Regions from separate parts of the Pseudomonas sp. PAMC25584 genome, predicted to be linked through region 2. Evidence: predicted binding sites of a transcription regulator. Region 2 holds the regulator's gene; each other region holds the start of a gene.

Region 1 (4,292 bases), 330 kb from region 2:
GCCATGGCCTGATCGATTGGCTGCCGGCCTGGATCGTGCTGCGGGTCATTGTGGGCCTGGGGATGATGTGCCAGTACATGGTCATCGAAAGCTGGCTTAACGAGCAGGCGGATGCCCGGCAGCGTGGTGTGGTGTTCAGCGGCTATATGATCGCGTCCTACCTTGGCCTGGTGCTGGGGCAGTTGATCCTGGTGATGCATCCCCAGCTCGGCCTCGAGTTGCTGATGGTGGTGGCGCTGTGCTTCGCCCTGTGCCTGGTGCCGGTGGCCATGACCCGGCGCATTCACCCGGCGCCCCTGCGTCCGGCGCCGATGGAGCCGCGCTTCTTTATCCAGCGGGTGCCGCAGTCGTTGAGTACGGTGCTGGGGGCGGGGTTGATCGTCGGCTCGTTCTACGGTTTGGCGCCGCTCTATGCGTCCCAGCAGGGGCTGACCACCGAGCAGGTCGGTCTCTTCATGGGTAGCTGCATTTTTGCCGGGTTGCTAGTGCAGTGGCCGTTGGGCTGGCTGTCCGATCGTTACGATCGTGCGCTGTTGATTCGCTGCTTCGCCCTGTGCCTGGCGGTGGCGGCATTGCCGTTGGCCATCCTGAGCAAGGTGCCGTTGGAAGTGCTGTTCGTGGCCGGGTTCCTGTGTTCGCTGGTGCAGTTCTGCCTGTACCCGCTGGCCGTGGCGTTTTCCAATGACCACGTTGAAGGTGATCGGCGGGTATCGCTGACGGCCATGTTGTTGGTGACCTACGGCGTTGGCGCCAGTATCGGGCCGTTGCTGGCTGGTGTGGTGATGAAGCTGTTTGGTAGCCAGATGCTTTACGCGTTTTTCAGCCTGTGCGCGCTGATCCTGGTGTGGCGTATCCGTCCTAAAGCGGTGACCAACCTGCATCAGGTCGATGACGCACCGCTGCACCACGTGGCGATGCCTGACAGCATGTCCAGCTCGCCGCTGGTGGCTGCACTTGATCCGCGGGTTGATGAGCAGATGGTGCAGGAGCAGATGCAGACGCCTGTTGCGGAGCCTGAAACCGACTCCGAACCACCGACCGATGAGCCGCCTTTCGAAGGGCCGCCGGAACCACTGGGCCCGGATGAGCACCCCCATGACCTGAGCAGGGCGCGCCCCTGAATGCAAAAACGGGCAGATCCCGAAAGGGTCTGCCCGTTTTTTTGTCGCGATCTCAGTGCTTAAAAATCGTCGTCTTTGTCGAAGCGCCGTGCTTCGCGTTGCAATTGGTACACGAAACGCTCGACCTGGCGCTGCACCAGGCCGCTCATGTTGTGGAAGCGCACGCCGGCGAAGGTGGTGTTGATCTTCTCTTCGAAGTGCAGGTACCGCAGTTCGACCGAGGTGGTCATGCTGCCGAAGGGCAGGGCGGCGATGAAGCGGTCGTAGACCTCGCCCAACTGCAGTCGATCGGAAATATCGCCTTCAAAGCGCAATTTGCAGCCGGTGGCGGAGATGTCCAACAGTTTGCCGGTGGGCGCGGCCTTGAGTTTCTCGCCGCCCAGCTCGATGTTCACCAGTTGTGCCAGCTTCAGCGCGGCACGGAACGCATTGCGGCGCTGATGGTAGACCACCTCGTCCGGCATGCTGCCGGTGTAGATACGGTGGCCGCCTTTTTCGCTGATGCTCAGGGTGCCGTTGCTTTCCCAGGCGATGCGTACACCGTCGTGAAAGCCTTCGATGCGGAAAGGCTCGCCATTCTCAAGGTGGCGTTCGCCATCGCGTGGAATCATTTCGTCCAGGGCCAGGGTCTTGCTGTCCCGGTTGACGTCGACCAGGTAGCTTTGAAAGCGCTGGCTGCGCTCATGGAAGGTGATGATCAGCGGGTCATGGCTTTCTTGCAGCATTCGCAAGGTGCCGGCGATTTCCAGAGGCGTGGTGAGCACCTTGGGTGGCTGCGGAGCATCTTCCGCATTAAGGGCGTTGAACACGGTTCTTCCATCTCCAGACAAAATACGACTACACGCAATAACCGTCATTTTGCCAGTATGTCGCGCGCCTTGGATAGGGCACGCTTTAAACCGGCGTCAGGCTTGGCTGCGGGTGCTTGGCTTAACCAGGCGTGAGGTAGAACCTTGGGCGTTATACAGGGCCGGAGGTTCGCCGCCGTGGAGTATGCGCAACTGATTGGCCGTCGTGGTTTGCTGAAGCTGGATCGACTGACCGTTGAGCAGGTTGGCTTCCTGACACTGGGTGAGTAATTGATTGAGTTCTTTGCTCTGGGCCAGCAACTGATCGCCGACCGAGGAGTGACTGGCCAACTGCGCAAGGCCGTCTTGATCAGCCGGCAGGCCGAGGCTGACGAGAATCTGGCTACGCTTCTTGCCGTGCTGTTCCAGCAGGACAATCAGCGATTGTTTGCGCGCCAGGATTTCTTCCAGCAGCGGCATATCCCGGCCGTAGAGGGCCAGGGATTCTTCTTTGAGCAGCTCGAGCAATTGTTGCGTCGGCGCCAGATCATCAATGATCAGTTGAAGCAGATTTTCGTCGTGGTGCATGGCTGGCCTTGGGTTTTAAGCGTCCAAAAGCCTGGCGCAGGCCTTTGCCTAGCGCTCGGCTTCGAAGTTAAGCAGCTTGCTGGCTACACGGTTGCTGTCGACTTTATAGCTGCCATCGGCGATCGCCTGTTTCAATTCGGCCACGCGGGCTTGATTGACGACGGGTTGATCGCGCAGCGAGTTAGTGACCTTCTGCAACTGTTGAGCCTCATTGCTCAGGTGTACGGATTCCCCGCTTTGGCTGGCGCCGGCCTGTTCTGCCTTGGCGGGCAGAGGCTGGGCCTTGGCTTCTACGCTGTCCTTGGTGCCGCTGGTGCGCGTAGTGCCTGGCAAAGCCGGGGCGTTATTCAAACGGCTGAAATCGATGACCATGATAAAAAACCTCTGGGTATTTGGACGCTTGCCATGTTTTCGGCCATACCCGTACAAACTTTAGGCGCGATTGACAATAAACCTGCATGCACGAACGTCAGGCGTACAGTGTAGGAAAAGCTGGCGTCCTATTCCAGCTATCTATAAAGCGACCTCGACTTGGCCGGGCGCTGTGACCCGTGCCCTGATGACGCGGTTGGAGTTGAGGTTCTTGACCCGGATCTGTTCGCTCATGCCGCCGTTGGACAGCGCTTCGCCCGGCATCTTCACGTTCAGCCCGCCGCTGCTCGCGGAAATGACGACCTGGTCGCCCTTGCGAATGACCTCGGCCTGTTCAAGATTGACCAGGGTGATGACCTGATCGCTGACCATTGGTCGGGTTAATCGTTGCCCAACAGCCTGGTCCACTGACGTCAGGTAGCCCTGATTGATCAGGCTGATGTCCCGCTCACGCAAGATGACATCCTCATCGCCGATGATTCCGCCGCGTTTAAGCGGCCGCGATACCACGACTACATCGCGGAACAGTTTGACCTGGGCGGGCACGAACACGGTCCAGGGCGAGGCACCTTCACAGCGGACCTTGACCGTCACGCGGCCAATGGGTTGGGCCGGGCTTTCCAGGGTGGCTGTCAATTCCTTGTCGCACATCGGCATGCGCAGGCGCGGGTCCAGTTGGTTGACCTGGATTTCATAACGTCCTGGCGTCTGAGTGGTTGCCAGATAATCTTCTACAGTGAACTCAAGAAAGCCTTGGGTGACGCCGATAAGTAGATCAGGCAATGTGACGTTGTCGGCGCGGGTAGTGGCGCTTGCGCCCACGGTAAACAACGCCATCCAGGCGCAGAGTAATCTGCGGTACCGTGGGCGGCTGGTGCGTCGGGAAACTGTCGTTTTCATATCCATGACCAAATAAAAAGCAAAGCTCGTGCCGTTTAGTGTTGGGTGCGCGTCGTACCCCCAAAGGTTTTAGCGTAGGAGTCTGGGCATGGCAGGTGTAATGGATTCAGTAAACCAGCGCACACAGCTGGTAGGGCAGAATCGCCTCGAACTGTTGCTTTTTCGCCTGGACGGCAAGCAGCTATATGGCATCAACGTGTTCAAGGTGCGGGAAGTGCTGCAGTGTCCCAAGCTGACGATCATGCCCAAGTCGAGCCCGGTGGTGTGTGGCGTAGCCAACATCCGTGGCGCGACCATTCCGATTCTCGACCTGGCGTTGGCCACGAGTTCGGCCGGCCTGCAAGACCGCGAGAACCCGTTTGTGATCATTACCGAATACAACACCAAGACCCAGGGTTTCCTGGTGCGCTCGGTGGAACGTATCGTCAACATGAACTGGGAAGAGATCCATCCACCGCCCAAGGGCACCGGTCGCGATCACTACCTCACGGCGGTGACGCGGGTGGACAACCAGTTGGTGGAA
Region 2 (4,292 bases):
CAGGTTGATCTCTTTCTTGAGCTGACGTGCCAGGTCGCGAACCAGGCGAGGGAAGCGGCCGAAGACTTTCTTGATCGGCTGCATCCGCGTCTTCATCACTGCGGTCTGCAAGTCGGCGGTGACCACATCGAGGTTCGACACGGCCTTCTGCATGGCTTCGTCGCCGCTGCTCAGGCCCAGGCGCACCAGGCGGTTACGCACCAGCACCAATTCGCCGACCATGTTCATGATGTCGTCCAGGCGCGCGGTGTCCACGCGCACGGTGGTTTCGGCTTCACTGGCGGGCTTGTCGGCCACGGCGGCGGCCGGGGCTCGCGCGGGAGCAGCAGCTGGGGCCGGCGCCGGCTTGGCGGCGGCAGGCGCCGCCGCTTTGGCTGGCGCTGGTTTGGCTGCTACCGGAGCTGCCGTCGCCGCTGCGGCCGGGGCCACTTCGGTGAACTTGCCCTTGCCGTGCAATTCGTCGAGCAACGCTTCGAATTCGTGATCGGAAATCAGCCCGTCGCCGGCAGGTGCTGCACTGGCAGCAGGTGCGGCGGCAGTCGCTGCGACTTCCGGCAAGGCATCGGCAGCAAAGGCGCCCTTGCCATGCAACTGATCGAGCAACGCTTCGAATTCGTCGTCGGTAATGTCGGTGCCGGCGGTCGCCGCCGGCGCTTGCGGCGCAGCCGTGGGTGCAACGGCGTCGGCGGCGAACTGGCCTTTGCCGTGCAACTGATCGAGCAGGGATTCGAATTCTGCGTCGGTAATGTCTTCGCTGGTCGGCACGGCGACTGCGGCGACCGCTTGCGGCGCTTCGGCTTCGGCCTTGACCGCATTGAGAGAGTCGAGGAGTTGCTCGAACTCGCTGTCGGTGACATCGGCTTCGGCTTCGACCACAGGCTCCGGAGCCGCTTCCACCACCGGCGCGGCCGAGGTGTCGGCAGGTTCAGCCAGGCGCGCCAGGGCGGCCAGCAGTTCCGGAGTGGCTGCGGTGATCGGGGCACGTTCGCGGACTTCGCTGAACATGCCGTTGACCGCATCCAGTGCTTCGAGAATCACGTCCATCAGCTCCGAATCAACGTGACGTTCACCCTTGCGCAGGATGTCGAACACGTTCTCGGCGATGTGGCAGCACTCCACCAGCTCATGGAGCTGGAGGAAGCCGGCGCCCCCTTTTACAGTGTGAAAACCGCGAAAAATTGCATTGAGCAGGTTCGCATCATCCGGTCGGCTTTCCAGCTCGACCAGTTGTTCGGACAGTTGCTCTAAAATTTCGCCGGCCTCTACAAGGAAATCCTGAAGGATTTCTTCATCGGCGCCGAAGCTCATGGGTGTGCTCCTTAGAAGCCTAAACTGGATAACAGGTCATCTACGTCATCCTGACCTGACATAACGTCTTCACGTTTATCGGCATGAATCTGCGGACCTTCACCCTTGGCGAGATGTTTTTGTGGATCTTTTTCCGAGAGGATCGCTTCGCGGTCATGTTCGATGCCGGCAAAACGATCAACTTGGCCTGCCATAAGCACCAATTTGAGCAAGTTGCTTTCCACTTCGGTGACCAATTGGGTCACGCGCTTGATCACCTGACCGGTGAGGTCCTGGTAATCCTGGGCGAGCAGAATGTCATTGAGGTTGCTGGAAACCGTGTGGTTGTCCTGTTCGCTGCGCGACAGGAAACCTTCAACCCGACGGGCCAACTCACGAAATTCCTCAGCCCCCACTTCCCGACGCATGAAACGGCCCCAGTCAACGCTGAGCGCCTGGGCTTCATTGGCCATGCCGTTGACCAGAGGCGTGGCGTTTTCCACCAGATCCATGGTGCGGTTGGCCGCCGCTTCAGTCAGCCTGACCACATAGGACAGGCGTTCAGTCGCATCGGTGATTTGCGAAATCTCTTCGGCCTGGGGCATGTGCGGGTCAATCTGAAAGTTGACGATCGCACTGTGCAGCTCGCGTGTGAGCTTGCCCACTTCCTGATACAGGCCGCGGTCACGGGTCTGGTTAAGCTCATGGATTAACTGCACCGCGTCGCCGAACTGGCCTTTTTCGAGGCTCTCGACGAGCTGGTGAGCATGCTTTTTCAGGGTCGACTCAAAGTCCCCCTGTGACGTTTCTTTATGCTCCATAGCTCCCCCGTGGCAGCATCAATGACCGATGCGTTCGAAGATTTTTTCGATCTTCTCTTTCAAGGCCAGCGCAGTGAATGGCTTGACCACGTAGCCGTTGACCCCGGCCTGGGCGGCTTCGATGATCTGCTCACGCTTGGCTTCGGCGGTCACCATCAACACGGGAAGACTGCGCAGTTTTTCATCGGCGCGCACATGACGCAGCAAGTCGATACCGGTCATGCCGGGCATGTTCCAGTCGGTTACCAGAAAGTCGATGCTCCCGCTGTTGAGGATCGGAATCGCCGTAAGGCCGTCATCCGCCTCGACCGTGTTGGTGAACCCAAGGTCACGCAACAGGTTTTTTATGATCCGCCGCATCGTTGAGAAGTCATCAACGATGAGGATTTTCATGTTCTTGTCCAATTCGACCTCCAAGCAGTCTTAAACGCGCCCAGCACCTGGACGCGCCATTTCAATCAACAGGCGTTACACAAAAAAGGACTGCCCAGGGCACCACGAAACTCACCCGCGAAAACCAGAGCCCTCACGGTAGTGTTTGCAGTGTCCCCACACTGCCTGTCAGCGCGCGCGCCACTCTCCCAGGCGTCCCCGCAAGCGGGCTGCGCACTGGCTGTGCAGTTGGCTGACACGCGATTCGCTGACCCCCAGGACCTCACCGATTTCCTTGAGGTTCAGCTCTTCGTCGTAGTACAGCGCCAACACCAGTCGCTCACGCTCCGGCAAATTGGCAATCGCGTCCGCCAGCGCACCCTGAAAGCGTTCATCTTCCAGGTCACGCGACGGCTCGAGATGAGTACTCGCGCCATCCTCGTGCAGCCCTTCGTGTTCGCCGTCCTGCAACAGGTCGTCGAAACTGAACAGGCGACTGCCCAAGGTATCGTTCAAAATCCCGTAATAATCATCGAGACTCAATTGGAGTTCGGCCGCAACTTCGTGATCTTTAGCGTCGCGACCGGTTTTTGCTTCAATTGCACGAATTGCGTCACTGACCATGCGCGTATTGCGGTGTACCGAACGCGGCGCCCAATCCCCTTTACGCACCTCATCGAGCATCGCGCCACGGATACGGATACCCGCATACGTCTCGAAACTCGCACCTTTGCTCGCGTCGTATTTGGTCGACACTTCGAGCAGGCCGATCATGCCGGCCTGGATCAAGTCTTCGACCTGAACGCTGGCGGGCAGGCGTGCCAGCAAGTGATAAGCGATGCGCTTGACCAGGGGCGCATAGCGCTCGATCAATTCACCTTGGCTGTCACGTGCCGATTTCTTGTAAAGGTTATAGCCGCTGGCTGTCATAGCACCGGTCCTGCGCTCGTCTGATGCACCAATCGCTCGACGAAAAACTCCAGATGCCCCCGTGGGTTGGCGGGCAATGGCCAGGTATCGACCTTCTGAGCAATAGCCTTGAACGCCAAGGCGCATTTCGAACGAGGGAACGCTTCGTAGACTGCACGCTGCTTTTGCACAGCCTTGCGTACACACTCGTCATAGGGAACTGCGCCGACGTATTGTAAGGCGACATCGAGAAAGCGATCTGTGACCTTGGTCAACTTGGCGAACAGGTTGCGCCCTTCCTGCGGGCTCTGGGCCATATTGGCCAGCACGCGGAAGCGGTTCATGCCGTAGTCACGATTCAGTAGTTTGATCAGGGCGTAGGCGTCGGTGATCGAGGTGGGTTCATCGCAGACCACCAGCAGGACTTCTTGCGCGGCGCGCACGAAGCTGACCACGGACTCGCCGATCCCGGCGGCGGTGTCGATCACCAGCACGTCGAGGTTGTCGCCGATATCGCTGAACGCCTGAATCAGGCCGGCATGCTGCGCCGGGCTCAGGTGGACCATGCTCTGAGTGCCCGAGGCGGCCGGCACGATGCGGATGCCTCCAGGGCCCTGCAGCAGCACATCGCGCAGCTCGCAGCGGCCCTCGATCACATCGGCGAGGGTATGTTTGGGCGTGAGCCCCAGCAAAACGTCAACGTTCGCCAATCCCAGGTCAGCATCCAGCAGCATGACACGACGGCCAAGCTCTGCCAGCGCCAGGGACAAATTCACTGACACGTTAGTTTTCCCGACGCCACCTTTGCCGCCGGTCACCGCGATCACCTGTACGGGATGCATGCTGCCCATTTTATTTCTTTACCTTGTCTTGCTTAGACGCAGGCTACATGGGTTGGCCGCG
Region 3 (4,292 bases), 2.4 Mb from region 2:
GGCGCCCGGGGTTTGATCCAGTGGGCGCGCGCCGTCTTTCAGGGCGCGGGTGAAGAATGCGTTGAAGTGCTCGTAGGCCGTCACGTCTTCAACCAGGGCCTGGGACATGTCCACTTGATAGCGCTTGGCGAACCACGTGGTGAAGGCGTTCTTGAACCAGCGCACGCGGCACTCGGCAATGCAACCGGCCAGACGCGACAGCAGGTGGTGCGGCAGCAAGTACTGGCTGAGGATGAACAACTGCTTTTTCATTAACTGTCCTTAAACCTTAAATCTCGACGGGGGTGTCGGGGTGGTTGCCCCATTCGCCCCAGGAACCGGCATAACCTTTGACTCGCGGATAACCGAGCGCCTTGGCCACCAGGTAGGTGAAGCCAGAGCGGTGGTGAGTCTGGCAGTGGGTGATGATTTCTTTATCTTGGGTCAGCCCGAGGTTCTCGAGGATCTGCGGCATGTCGCGGCGGATGCGCAGGTTGCGCGCCTTGTCCATGCCGGCGGTCCATTCGAAGTTCACGGCTCCGGGGATGTGACCGCCCTTGGCTGCCAGGACTTTTTCGCCGGAATATTCCAGCGGGCCGCGTGCGTCCCAGATGCCCAGGTCGGCAGCGCCGAGACGGCTTTGCAGGTATTCGCGGGTCGCGGTGGGGCCATCATGCAGGGTGAGGCTGACAGGCCCGCCAGCCAGGGCCGGCACTTCGGTAGACAGCGGGTGCTTGTCTGCCAGCCACGCCAGCAGGCCACCGTCGAGGTAGTGGTATTTTGTGTGGCCGATCACGTCGAGCAGCCAGATAAAACGCCCGGCCCAGCCACCGCCTTCGTCGTCATAGACCACGTAGGTCGCGTCCGGGGTGTGGCCCAGTTCGCCGAACAGTTTCTCCAGATCAGCCTTGTTCGGCAACAGACCGGGAGCTGGCGCCTGGCCCAGTTGGGTGCGCTTGGGGTCAACGAAATGCGCGCCGGGGATATGCCCTTCGGCGTAGCGGGCGGCGCTGGTGAGGTCCACCAGAATCAGTTGGTCGGCATCGAGGCGGCCAAGCAGGTCGCTGGATTCGATCACCAGCGGCAAGCCAGAGAAGTCAGGCATGTGAGGTCTCCTGGGCACAAATGTTGGCGATAAAAGACGGCGATTGTAGCGCAAGCATCAACCGGTGCGGTTGGTAAAGCTGTGCAGGGCTTTTTCGATGCATTGAGCGGTTTTACCGAAGGCCTGCACGGTGGTTTCCGAGAGCGGCCCACCACCCTGGTCGGCGATCATCACCATGACCACCCGACCATTGCAGCTCAGTGAGCGCAACAGCAGGTGTTCGCCGTTGAACAGGCGACGCAGGATCGGCGGCAACAATGCGGCGAATTGCGCGTGGTTGTCGGGCGTGAAGCGCACTTGGGCGGGTTTTTCGAGCATGCGTTGCAGCAGCGTGCTGTTGACCACGTCCAGGCTCAAGTTCGTGGCGTCCCTCGGCAGGCCGGCGGCCTGGTGGACGCGCAAGGTGCTCAGGGCGCGATCCGCCATGAACAGCAAGACGCGCTGCATGCCGCTGGCCTCCAGGGCTTCCTTGGCGCAGGTGGTCAGGTGCATGGCGTTGGCGAAGCGGCTCGGCTCCACCAGTAATTCGGTGCAACGCTTGCGCCAAACGGCCAGGGCCTCGGCCGTCGGCGGCGGTGCGGGCAGCAGGCCGCGATGGATTTTCTGTACATGCCACGGCCAGATCAGCGACAGCGCCGGGTGCCAGAGGTCGGGCATCAAGGTGGCGCGAGCGTTGATCACCGCTTGCTGGTGAACCTGTTGCTGCACCTCGCTCAACGGCTGTTGCAGGTACAGCGCGGTGAGGTATTGCCAGCGCTCGGTATGCGGGCAGGTCCAGGATTCCTGGGCCGACATCGCCAGGCCGTTAGCCAACAACACTGTATTGGCCGGCTGGTTCAGCCAGCGCCGCAAACTGGGCTCGGCATCCAGCAGTTGTTGCTGGCGCAGTGGGTCGTCTTCGCGGGCGATGCGCAATGCCTTGACCAGCAAGCGTTGCTCGGTCAGCAACAGGTGATAGCCCTGGGATACCCAGATCGGCAGGTGCCAGGTTTCGGTCAAGCCGAGGCACAGGTCCAGCAGGCGCACGCCGAACAATTCCTGCTCGACCCGGCGCGCCGATTGACCTTTGTGGATCACCCGCAGCTCCCATTCTTCCAGGAGCTTGGGGTAGGCCACCGCCATCGGCCACAACGGCGCCAGAAACAGCAGGCTGCCCCAGTGGATGTCCTGCCACAGCCGCGCCAGGCGGCTGGCGAACAAACCGCTGGCTTGCTGCGACGCGTGCCGGCTGACCAGCACCAACTGGCGAAAGGCCACGGGGATTTCATTCATCGGCACTGACGGTAGGCGTGCCAGCAGGTCCTCGGCGCGTTTGAGGCCGAGACGGTTAAGTGCCACTTCAAGGTTTTCTGCCGGTTCCGCCATGCTGCCATGGGTGTGGCTGTTGGCCTCGCGCATCACGCTGAGTACCAGCGACGGGCTGCCCTGCATCAGCTCGGCAATATCTCGCAAAGAACTGCGGCTATCGCGGATGGCTTTGCACACGCGGTCGTGGCTGGCCTGGGGAACCGGCAGCCGAACGTCGTCCAGGCACTTGATCCAAGCCGCGAGAGAGAGGGGTCTTACAGATGGGTCTGTCTTTTCATTGGCCATGATTGGGGGCGCGATCATCACTTACTTCAACACGCCCTAAACGGGCCGAACTGGCTTTTCGCCTTGACGGTCTATAGTCTGGCGCAGTTTTGCCGATAAGTAGAACAAGAGTTTTCCAGTTCCTCCAAATATGTCCATGAACCCGACGGCGCAAGTACAAATTCCCTATGGCTAAAATAATCGGCATCATCGTCGTCCTTGCAAGCGTGCTCGGTGGCTATGTCCTATCTCACGGTAAGATTGCCGCGTTGATCCAGCCCTTCGAAGTGATGATTATTGGCGGCGCGGCATTCGGCGCATTCCTGCAGGCCAACCCCGGCTACATGACCATGCACGTGATCAAGAAGTCGCTGGGCATGTTTGGCTCGCGCTTCTCCCACACCTTCTACATGGAAGTGCTGGGGCTAGTTTACGAGATCCTCAACAAGAGTCGCCGTGAAGGCATGATGGCCATCGAAGCGGACATCGAAGACGCCTCGGCGAGCCCGATTTTCGCCAAGTACCCGGCAGTGCTCAAAGACGAGCGCATGACCGCCTACATCTGCGACTACTTGCGCATCATGTCCTCCGGCAACATGGCCCCCCACGAGCTGGAAGGCCTGTTCGACATGGAATTGTTCAGCCTCAAAGAAGAGCTGGAACACCCGTCCCACGCGGTCACCGGCGTTGCCGACGGCATGCCCGGCTTCGGTATCGTTGCGGCGGTACTCGGTATCGTGGTGACCATGGCCTCCCTGGGCGAGGGTGACCAGGCGGCCATCGGCATGCACGTGGGTGCGGCGCTGGTCGGTACGTTCTTCGGTATTCTCGCGGCCTACGGGTTCTTCGGCCCGCTCGCGACCTCCCTGGCCCACGATGCCAAGGAAGAAATCAATCTGTACGAAGCGATCAAGGCCAGCCTGGTGGCTTCGGCCTCCGGCATGCCGCCTTCACTGGCGGTGGAATTCGGTCGCAAGGTGCTGTACCCGAAACATCGCCCGAGTTTTGCCGAGCTGGAACAAGCGGTTCGCGGTCGCTAAGCCATGGAAAACAACCAGCCGATAATCATCAAGCGCGTCAAGCGCTTCGCTGCGGGGCACCATGGTGGCGCCTGGAAAATCGCCTTCGCCGACTTTGCAACGGCGATGATGGCGTTCTTCCTGGTGCTGTGGCTGATGTCCACCGCGACCCCCGAGCAAAAGATCGCCATCGCCGGTTACTTCAAAGACCCGATTGGTTTCTCGGAAAGCGGCACGCCCTTCGTGATCGACCTGGGCGGTTCGCCGCAGTTGGCGCCGGAGCGCACCATCAACCCTGAGGTCAAGACTGAGGCACCGCAGGAAAACATTCCGATCGAGCGTAAAACCGTTGAAAGCCTGGCCGAACAGGTCGAGCAGGAGCGCCTCGAATTATTGCTGAAGGAGTTGCAGACCAAGGTTGACGAAAACCCGCAGCTGCTGAAATTCAAGGATCAGATTTCGTTCGAAATCACCCCGGACGGTTTACGCATCCAGATCACCGACGCCGCCAACCGGCCGATGTTCGACTCCGGCAGTGCGCGATTGAAACCGTACTTTGAAGACATCCTGCTGGCCATGGCCGACACGATCAAGGCCGTGCCGAACAAGATCAGCGT

The links. Region 2 encodes FliA, which starts transcription of late flagellar genes. Its sites were predicted from a motif close to CTAAAGTTTNNNNNNNNNNNGCCGNTAA; they were not measured.
Region 1: the regulator FliA is predicted to act here: its motif matches at 2,906-2,933, upstream of flgM (flagellar biosynthesis anti-sigma factor FlgM).
Region 3: the regulator FliA is predicted to act here: its motif matches at 2,749-2,776, upstream of motA (flagellar motor stator protein MotA).

The regions. Positions count from the first base shown of each region.
Region 1 covers NZ_CM176870.1:4,727,529-4,731,820, reverse strand. Annotated here, with positions in the region: gene ACS5Q8_RS21950 (MFS transporter) at 1-1,121, shown strand, start outside; gene ACS5Q8_RS21945 (flagellar brake protein) at 1,181-1,930, opposite strand; gene ACS5Q8_RS21940 (flagella synthesis protein FlgN) at 2,027-2,497, opposite strand; gene flgM (flagellar biosynthesis anti-sigma factor FlgM) at 2,546-2,869, opposite strand; gene flgA (flagellar basal body P-ring formation chaperone FlgA) at 3,011-3,775, opposite strand; gene ACS5Q8_RS21925 (chemotaxis protein CheV) at 3,858-4,292, shown strand, end outside.
Region 2 covers NZ_CM176870.1:4,401,221-4,405,512, forward strand. Annotated here, with positions in the region: gene ACS5Q8_RS20375 (chemotaxis protein CheA) at 1-1,308, opposite strand, end outside; gene ACS5Q8_RS20380 (protein phosphatase CheZ) at 1,320-2,108, opposite strand; gene ACS5Q8_RS20385 (chemotaxis response regulator CheY) at 2,127-2,501, opposite strand; gene fliA (RNA polymerase sigma factor FliA) at 2,670-3,410, opposite strand; gene fleN (flagellar synthesis regulator FleN) at 3,407-4,240, opposite strand.
Region 3 covers NZ_CM176870.1:567,881-572,172, forward strand. Annotated here, with positions in the region: gene asd (archaetidylserine decarboxylase) at 1-252, opposite strand, end outside; gene rhdA (thiosulfate sulfurtransferase) at 269-1,084, opposite strand; gene ACS5Q8_RS02490 (HDOD domain-containing protein) at 1,142-2,677, opposite strand; gene motA (flagellar motor stator protein MotA) at 2,845-3,696, shown strand; gene motB (flagellar motor protein MotB) at 3,700-4,292, shown strand, end outside.